Regions from separate parts of the Fundidesulfovibrio sp. YSD1 genome, predicted to be linked through region 2. Evidence: predicted binding sites of a transcription regulator. Region 2 holds the regulator's gene; the other holds the start of a gene.
The links. Region 2 encodes HrcA, which represses chaperone genes, less so after heat shock. Its sites were predicted from a motif close to TGTTAGCACTCNNNNNNNNNGAGTGCTAACA; they were not measured.

Region 1 (4,209 bases), 590 kb from region 2:
CAGGCACGATGCCCTCTTCCACGGCGGCGCGGGTGGCGTTCAGGGCGTCCTCGACGCGGGCCTTCTTCTCCTTCATCTCGGTCTCGGTGGCAGCGCCGACGTTGATGACGGCCACGCCGCCCACGATCTTGGCCAGGCGCTCCTGGAGCTTCTCGCGGTCGTAGGAGGAGGTGGTCTCGTCGATCTGGGCGCGGATCTGCTTCACGCGGGCCTTGATGTCCTCGGCCTTTCCGGCGCCGTCGATGATGGTGGTGTTCTCCTTGTCGATCACCACGCGCTTGGCGCGGCCCAGGTCCTGGAGGCCCAGGCTCTCCAGCTTGATGCCCAGGTCCTCGGAGACGGACTGGCCGCCGGTGAGGATGGCGATGTCCTGGAGCATGGCCTTGCGGCGGTCGCCGAAGCCGGGGGCCTTCACGGCGCAGACCTGCAGGGTGCCGCGCAGCTTGTTGACCACCAGGGTGGCCAGGGCTTCGCCCTCGACGTCCTCGGCGACGATCAGCAGGGGCTTGGCCATCTTGGCGACCTGCTCGAGCACGGGCAGGAGGTCCTTCATGGAGGAGATCTTCTTCTCGTTGATCAGGATGAAGGGATCATCGAGCTCGCAGACCATCTTCTCGGGGTCGGTGACGAAATAGGGGGAGAGGTAGCCGCGGTCGAACTGCATGCCTTCGACCACGTCCAGGGTGGTCTCCAGGCCCTTGGCCTCCTCGACGGTGATCACGCCTTCCTTGCCGACCTTGTTCATGGCCTCGGCGATGATGTTGCCGATGGTGGCGTCGGAGTTGGCGGAGATGGTGCCGACCTGGGCGATTTCCTTCTGGTCGCGGGTGGGCTTGGCGAGCACGCCGAGCTCTTCGACCATGGCCTCGACGGCCTTGTCGATGCCGCGCTTGATGGCCATGGGGTTGCGGCCGGCGGCCACGAGCTTCACGCCCTCGTTGAAGATGGCCTGGGCCAGGATGGTGGCGGTGGTGGTGCCGTCGCCGGCCACGTCGGAGGTCTTGGAGGCGACTTCCTTGACCATCTGGGCGCCCATGTTCTCGAACTTGTCGGAGAGCTCGATCTCCTTGGCCACGGTGACGCCGTCCTTGGTGATCACGGGGGAGCCGAAGCTCTTTTCGATGACCACGTTGCGGCCCTTGGGACCCAGGGTGACCTTCACGGCGTTGGCGAGCTTGTCGACACCCTTCTTCAGCTTCTCGCGAGCCTGGGCGTCGTAGAGGATCTCTTTGGCGGACATGTGTTGTCTCCTTGAAATTTTGTGATGGGGTGGAGAGGGGGAACTAGCCTTCGATGACGGCCAGGATGTCGTCCTCGCGCATCATCAGGTGCTCCACGCCGTCGATCTTGATCTCGGTGCCGGCGTACTTGTTGAAGAGCACGTTGTCGCCCTTCTCCACGGCGGGCTTGCAGCGCTTGCCGTCCTCGCCCACCTTGCCGGGGCCCACGGCGATCACTTCGCCCTTCATGGGCTTTTCCTTGGCGGAATCGGGGATGATGATGCCACCGGCGGTAACCGTCTCTTCCTCCAGGCGCTTCACCAGGACGCGGTCGTTCAAGGGCTTCAGCTTCATAGCGGATTGTCCTCCGAAGTGGTTTTTTCTTCTTTGCCGTCTGTTAGCACTCACGGGCGGCGAGTGCTAGCGACGGGCAGCGTGATAGGAAACATAACCGAAAATGCCAACAAGGGAAGGGGAAAAATGAAGAAATCCGCAGGCGATTATTCGGGTGAAAGCGGCATATTTCTCGTTTTTTCTCATTAAATCTGAAAATATCTCCGGATTCCTCTTCCGGCTCCGGGCCGCGTCCGGGGCGCGGGCCCAGCCCGGCCCAACCCGCGCTTGACTTCCCGCCCGGTTCCGGGGATTTTCGGCACGCGGCGCGCCACCGCCAACGGCCGGGACCACCGGCCGTCCGACCCTCCGGCGCGGCGCGTCATCAAAGCATATCGACTCCGAGTCCCGGGCAGTCCAGCCGGGGCTGGCAGGAGAGACGGAGCATATGAACGCGATCATCGGTTTCGTGGTGGTGCTGGGCTCGGTCATCGGGGGCTACGTCCTCTCCCACGGCAAGCTGGCCGTGCTCTTCCAGCCGTACGAGTTCCTGACCATCGGGGGCGCGGCCCTGGGCTCGTTCTTCATCGCCTCGCCCATGAGCGTGGTGAAGGACGTCTTCAAGCACCTGCCCCACGTGTTCACGGCCAAGGAGGACTCCAAGGACTTCTACCTGGAGATGCTCTCGCTCATGTACGAGCTGTTCCAGCTGGCCAGGCGCTCGGGCGCGGTGGCCCTGGACGCCCACGTGAACCGGCCCGCCGATTCCGACATCTTCCGCCGCTTCGGCAACGTCTCCAAGAACAAGACCGTGCTCAACTTCATCTGCGACAACCTGAAGATCGTCATCGCGGGCAACATCGAGCAGCACCACTACGAGGCGATCATGGACACCGACATCTCCACGCGCAAGCACCACGACGCGCTGGCCGGGGCCTCGGTGAACAAGATCGCGGACGCCCTGCCGGGCCTCGGCATCGTGGCCGCGGTGCTCGGCATCGTCATCACCATGGGCGACATCAACCAACCCCCCGAGGTGCTGGGCAACCACATCGGCGCGGCCCTGGTGGGCACGTTCCTGGGCGTGCTCATGTGCTACGGCTTCATCGGCCCCATGGCCACCAACCTGGAGCACCAGGCAGCGGCCAAGGCCGCGCGGCTCAAGGTGGTCAAGAGCGCGCTCATGGGCTACTCCATCGGGCTGGCCCCGATCCTGGCCGTGGAGTACGCCAGGCGGGCCATCCCCTCCAACGTGCAGCCCTCCATGGAAGAGCTCGAGGAAGGAATGAAGAAGGGCGGCTAGGCCCCCGGCCCGCCGCCCCTGATAATGATCGTTCCGCCAGGCCGCGCCGGTTCTCCGGCGCGGCTTTTTTTTCGTCCCGCGCTAGCGCGCCCCGGCCTGGCCCTGGCGCTTGATGGACTCGATCTCCCGCAGGAGCCTCTCCAGGCGCAGCCCGCGCTGGGGCATGTGCTCCACGCCGCAGGCCTTGCGGTTCATGTCGTCGCACCACTTGGTCAGGTCCGCGATGCCGTACTTGGCGGCGTCGGCGAAGAACACGGCCTTGTCGTTCTGGTCGGGCACGCCGTCCCAGCGCAGCTTGAGCCCCAGGAAGACCCGCTCGTTGTGGTACTGGGAGTGCTTGACCTCGAACCCGGCCAAAAAGCTCAGAGGGTCGCCCGCCACGTCGCCGGGGTCCACCAGCTTGAAGTAGACGAGCATGCACACGCCCTTGAACTTGTCGACCTCCACGGTCTGGCTGGCCTTGAAGGAGAGGCAGACGCCCGTGGAGGAGACGTCCTCCAGGCGGGGGAAGGGCGGCTTGCCCTGGAGCATCTTGGGGTCGCCCAGGTCGCGCAGGTGGACGCGGCCGAGTTCCTTCATGCGCCGGAGCCACACGGCGAGCTCCAGCACGATGCTCTCGTCGACCTCCACCCTGAATGTGGCGCGGTAATCATCCTCGTCCATCGGGCCTCCCATGGCGCACCGGGCCGGGCGCCAACGGCTGGCGGGCCCGGCGAGCGGCGTAGAACCGGCGCCAATGCCGGGTCTGTAGCCAATTTTTCCCAGCAAGCAAAGCCGGTTGATTCAAAAGAGCCCGCAGGCCCGGGAAATTCTTGTCCCCAAGAGGTCTAGACGGCCCTGAAAACGCCGCCGTTCACCGAGTAAAATCGACCGTTCACCGGACCGATCCGGCCGCTTATGCGGGACCGCCCGCCGGGCGTCCGGGCGGTGGGTGACGAAACCCCGCGCCAGCCGTGATTCAGGCGTCCCTTGACCAAGGAATTTCAATTCCTTAAGAATACGTTCCAAGCTCATAGTCCAGGTTTTTCGTTGCCTGCCGGCCGGGGGGTCGGAGACTCTTCAACTGATCATACCGAAGAGAGGAGGTGTCTTCACGCCAGCATACGCGTGCGCACGAGGAGAGGTGATTGACTCGACACAACCTAACGTGAGGTGAATATGGACATCTTGGTTTTCGCGACCGTGGTGCTCCCGTTCCTGGCGGCAATTGCCCTGTTGCTGCTTCGGGACAAGGGCTCCAGAAGCCTGATCGTGGTCGGAACCGCGGTGGTCCTGGCCGCGGCGTCCCTGGCCCTGGTCGGGCAGGGATCGTTCGAGTACGCCCCGAAAAGCTTCCTGGGCGTCGGCCTGGAC
Region 2 (4,209 bases):
CGCGGGGACCTCTGGGAGCGCCTGATGGCCTGCATTTTCGGCAGGTGAGTCCTCCAGGGTGCATTCCTGGGAACGCACCCTGTAAACCCGGGTTTGCGGATTTTTCGCCCCTTTCGGCCGCCAGTCTCTTTCAACACCCCGTATATCTTGATCTTGTCGTTTTCTCGTCGCGCTGGCACGCTCCATGCTAATAAGAGGGCGGGTTGGTTGTGGTGGGGGATGCCGCGAGAATTAGAGCGCTCGCGGCGAGCTTCCCCCGCGAGTCGAGAGTTACCGGTTCATCCGGACCTCTTCCCTCAGGGCAGGGCCGCGAAGATGACGATCTTCGCGGCCCCTTATTTTCCGCTTGCCTTTCTTTCGGCCTGTTTTATCCTTCTTTCAATCCATGCCGCCATTTTCTCAAGACCTCCAGACCGCCTGCAGATTCGAGAACCGCCTGGACGTGCGCTGCGCGATCACCCGCCTCATCGGGGACGCGCCCAAGCCCGTTCGCGTGGCCATCATGCACATGCTCGTGTCCCTGAAGACCAGCCTGGACGTGCTGGTGAACCGCCCCGAGTTCCAGAGCCTGGAAAAGCCCGTGCGCGACTGGGGCGAACTGCTCACGGGCCTGACCGAGCTCAGCGTGGACATCGGCCGGATCAAGTCCTCGCGCATCGCCAGGCTGCGCCATTGCCACCCGCACTTCATCCAGCTGGAGCACCGCTTCGAGCTGCTCAAGCGGGCCTACGAGCAGGGCACGCTGATGATCGAGATCATCTACGCCCTGATCGAGGCCGGGCAGGAGTTCGCCACGGCCGAGGAGGTGCTCGAGCAGTCCGGCGAGATACTCTTGCGCGAGCTCGGGGCCGACCTCTTCGTCTGCCGCCTGCGCGACGGCGAGGGCAACTGGATCAACGTGGCCGCCAGCGACGCCGAGGGCAGGCAGACGCCCATCTTCGTCTGGGCCATGGAGGACTCCCTGCCCAACCACCCAGTGATGCGCGCCGTGCACGAGCGCGGGGTGTTCCACGTGCTCTCCAACGACCTGCGCGGGCTGGAGCGCGGCGGCGAATCCGTGGACTGCATGGCCTACCAGGAGGGCTACCGCTCCCGCCTGGCCTTCCTTTTGCGCCAGGACTGCGAGGCCTTCGGGGCCATCAACCTCTATTCGCACCAGCCCGGCTTCTTCGACCGCTACGACTCCCAGTTTTTGGCCGACGCCTCCAAGATCGTCTCCCTCACCGTGGGCAGGCAGCTGGAAGTGGGCAAGGACGCCCTGGCCAAGGCGGCCGGCGGCATGGCCCACGTGGGCAACAACGTGCTCGGCATCATGATGAACTACAACGCCCTGGTGCTCGAGGAGCTGGAATTCCACTCCGCCGAGGTCAAGGCCGCGCTCTCGCGCACCCAGCCCGACCGCGACGTGGAGGGCCTGGCCCGCGAGATCGGCTCCCTGCGCAAGCTGCTCATCGACCTGGACCTGGACCGCAAGATCACCTGCCTGCGCGGCGTGGACGAGGCCATCCTGCGCCTCAAGGCCGCCATCGAGAACCTGCTCGGCCAGGTGGAGAATCCCGTGCTCATGCCCTACGTGCGCGGCCAGGAAGTGCTCGACCTGGAGCACACCCAGCACGCGGCCCAGGCCAAGGCCCCCCCCGGCGGCCACCCCTCCTGACCCTCCCGGGCGCGCCCGCGCCCGTCCTTGACAGGCGCGCGCGGCGTTGTTAGCTGTCTGGCACTCCCAAAAGGCGAGTGCCAAAGCCATGCGTGAAGCCCCACTCATCCAGCGCGAACTCGAGGTCCTCACGGCCATCGTTGAGGAGTACATCGCCAAGGCCCAGCCCGTGGGCTCGCGCACCGTGTCCAAGGGCGGGCAGATGTGCCTGTCCCCGGCTTCCATCCGCAACACCATGTCCGACCTGACCGACAAGGGCTACCTGGAGCAGCCCCACACCTCGGCCGGGCGCATCCCCACGGCCAAGGCCTTCAGGCTCTACCTGGACCAGGTGGTGCAGATGCGCCCCCTGCCCGCGCCCGTGAAGGAGATGATGGCCTCCTCCCTGGGCCAGGCCGGCATGGAGATCGACGCCGTCCTGCGCCACGCCTCCAAGGTGCTCTCCACCGTGTCCAAGCAGGTGTGCATGGTGCTGGCCCCGCGCCAGTCCATGGCCCGCTGGCGGCAGATCGACTTCGTGCTTTTGCGCCCGGGGCTGATCATGGCCATCCTGGTGCTCCAGGGCGGCATGGTGCAGAAGCGCCTGGTCAGCGCGGCCACGGACATCACCGCCGACGACCTGGTGCACTTCGGAAACTACCTCAACCACCATTTCAGCAACCTCACCGTGGCCGAGGTGCGCGACCGCATCATCGCCGAGATGGCCGCCGCCGAGCGCAGGCTGAACGACCTGGCGGGCCGCGCCATGCTCCTGGCCGTGGACTCCTTCAACGCCAGCGAGCCGCCCGCGTTCTACGTGGAAGGCACGCTGAACATCCTCTCCCAGCCCGAATTCTCGGACCTGGGCATGATGCGCGAGGTGCTGGGCGCGCTCGAGGACCGCACGCGGCTCCTGGAAGTGCTCGACAAGACCATCTCCGAGTACCGCACCGTGGTGGTGTTGGGCGAGGAGGCCCAGGTGGGCGACCTGGCCGGGTGCGGCCTGGTGTCCTCGCCCTACGGCGGCCAGGGCGCGCCCGTGGGCGCGGTGAGCGTCATCGGCCCCATCCGCATGGACTACGCCGAGGTGGTCCCCCTGGTGAACTACACGGCACAGTTGATCACGAGCCTTCTGGGGAAGCATTTCTGACCCAGGCCTTTTTTCCCGCGCCAATCCGTGTTACCTGAAGAAGCCCTTTCAAGGAGCGATGCATGACGCTTGAGAACGATACCCCCGAGAACGCCCCCGAGGAGGTCCGCCCCATGACTCCCGAGGAGGAGATCGCCAAGCTGCGCCAGGAAGTGGCCGCCGAGACGGACAAGCGCCTGCGCGCCCTGGCCGAGACGGACAACCTCAAGAAGCGCCTGATCCGGGAGAAGGAGGAGTTCGTCAAGTTCGCGGCCGAAGGCGTGCTGGCCGACCTCCTGCCCGTGCTCGACAACCTGGACCTCGCCCTGGCCCACGGCCGCGCCGTGGAGGCCTGCAAGGACATCGTCATGGGCGTGGACATGACCCGCAAGGTGTTCCTGGACACCCTGGCCCGCCACGGCCTGGAGCCCTGCGGCGCAGAAGGCGAGGAGTTCAACCCCGAATCGCACGAGGCCGTGGGCACGCAGCCCGCGCAGCCGGGCGTGATGGAGCCCGGGCGCGTGGCCAGGGTGATGCAGGCCGGATACCGCCTGCGCGGCAGGCTCCTGCGGCCCGCCAAGGTTCTGGTCAGCCAGGACTGACACGGGCAAACGGCCCGGAGCCCGGACGCAAACGCGCCCGAAGCGGGCAAAACGGCCCCTTTCCGGGCCTGGAAGCCCCCTTTCGGCCCTTCTCCGCCGTAAAACCCCGGGACTGCGGCTAAAAAATGCGCCAATGCCCCTTTACAGCCCGGGAAAGCGGCTTATAGTCGGAGTCTGAAGCGCCCGCCCTGCGGGCGCTCCTTGCGAAGAAACCATCCGGTTCCCACACGACACCGGCAGACATCATCCCCTTCAAGGAGGAACCTGTTTCATGGGCAAGATCATCGGGATCGACCTCGGCACGACCAACTCGTGCGTGTATGTCATGGAGGGCAAGGACCCGAAGTGCATCACCAACCCCGAAGGCGGGCGCACCACCCCCTCCGTCGTCGCCTTCACCAAGGAGCGCCTGGTGGGCGAGATCGCCAAGCGCCAGGCCGTCACCAACCCGGAGCGCACCGTCTTCGCGGTGAAGCGCCTCATGGGCCGCAGCTTCGACGCCCCGGAAGTGTCCGAGTGGCTCAAGCACTGCCCCTACAAGATCGTTTCCGGCGCCGGCGGCGACGCCGCCGTGGAAGTCGACGGCAAGCGCTACTCCGCCCCCGAGATTTCGGCCATGATCCTGGCCAAGCTGAAGTCCGACGCCGAGGCCTACCTGGGCGAGACCGTCACCGAGGCCGTGATCACCGTCCCGGCCTACTTCAACGACTCCCAGCGCCAGGCCACCAAGGACGCGGGCCGCATCGCGGGCCTGGACGTCAAGCGCATCATCAACGAGCCCACGGCCGCCTCCCTGGCCTACGGCTTCGACAAGAAGGCCAACGAGAAGATCGCCGTGTTCG

Region 1: groES (co-chaperone GroES) is a predicted target of HrcA. The motif match lies at 1,616-1,646, and genes of this name have one in related genera.

What each region holds. Positions count from the first base shown of each region.
Region 1 covers NZ_AP043666.1:1,767,013-1,771,221, reverse strand. The annotation lists gene groL (chaperonin GroEL) at 1-1,240, opposite strand, end outside; gene groES (co-chaperone GroES) at 1,284-1,574, opposite strand; gene motA (flagellar motor stator protein MotA) at 2,002-2,856, shown strand; gene ACZ5V4_RS08260 (hypothetical protein) at 2,938-3,519, opposite strand; gene ACZ5V4_RS08255 (NADH-quinone oxidoreductase subunit 5 family protein) at 4,015-4,209, shown strand, end outside.
Region 2 covers NZ_AP043666.1:1,177,108-1,181,316, forward strand. The annotation lists gene ACZ5V4_RS05555 (protein-tyrosine phosphatase family protein) at 1-48, shown strand, start outside; gene ACZ5V4_RS05560 (histidine kinase) at 443-1,657, shown strand; gene hrcA (heat-inducible transcriptional repressor HrcA) at 1,746-2,786, shown strand; gene ACZ5V4_RS05570 (nucleotide exchange factor GrpE) at 2,849-3,367, shown strand; gene dnaK (molecular chaperone DnaK) at 3,639-4,209, shown strand, end outside.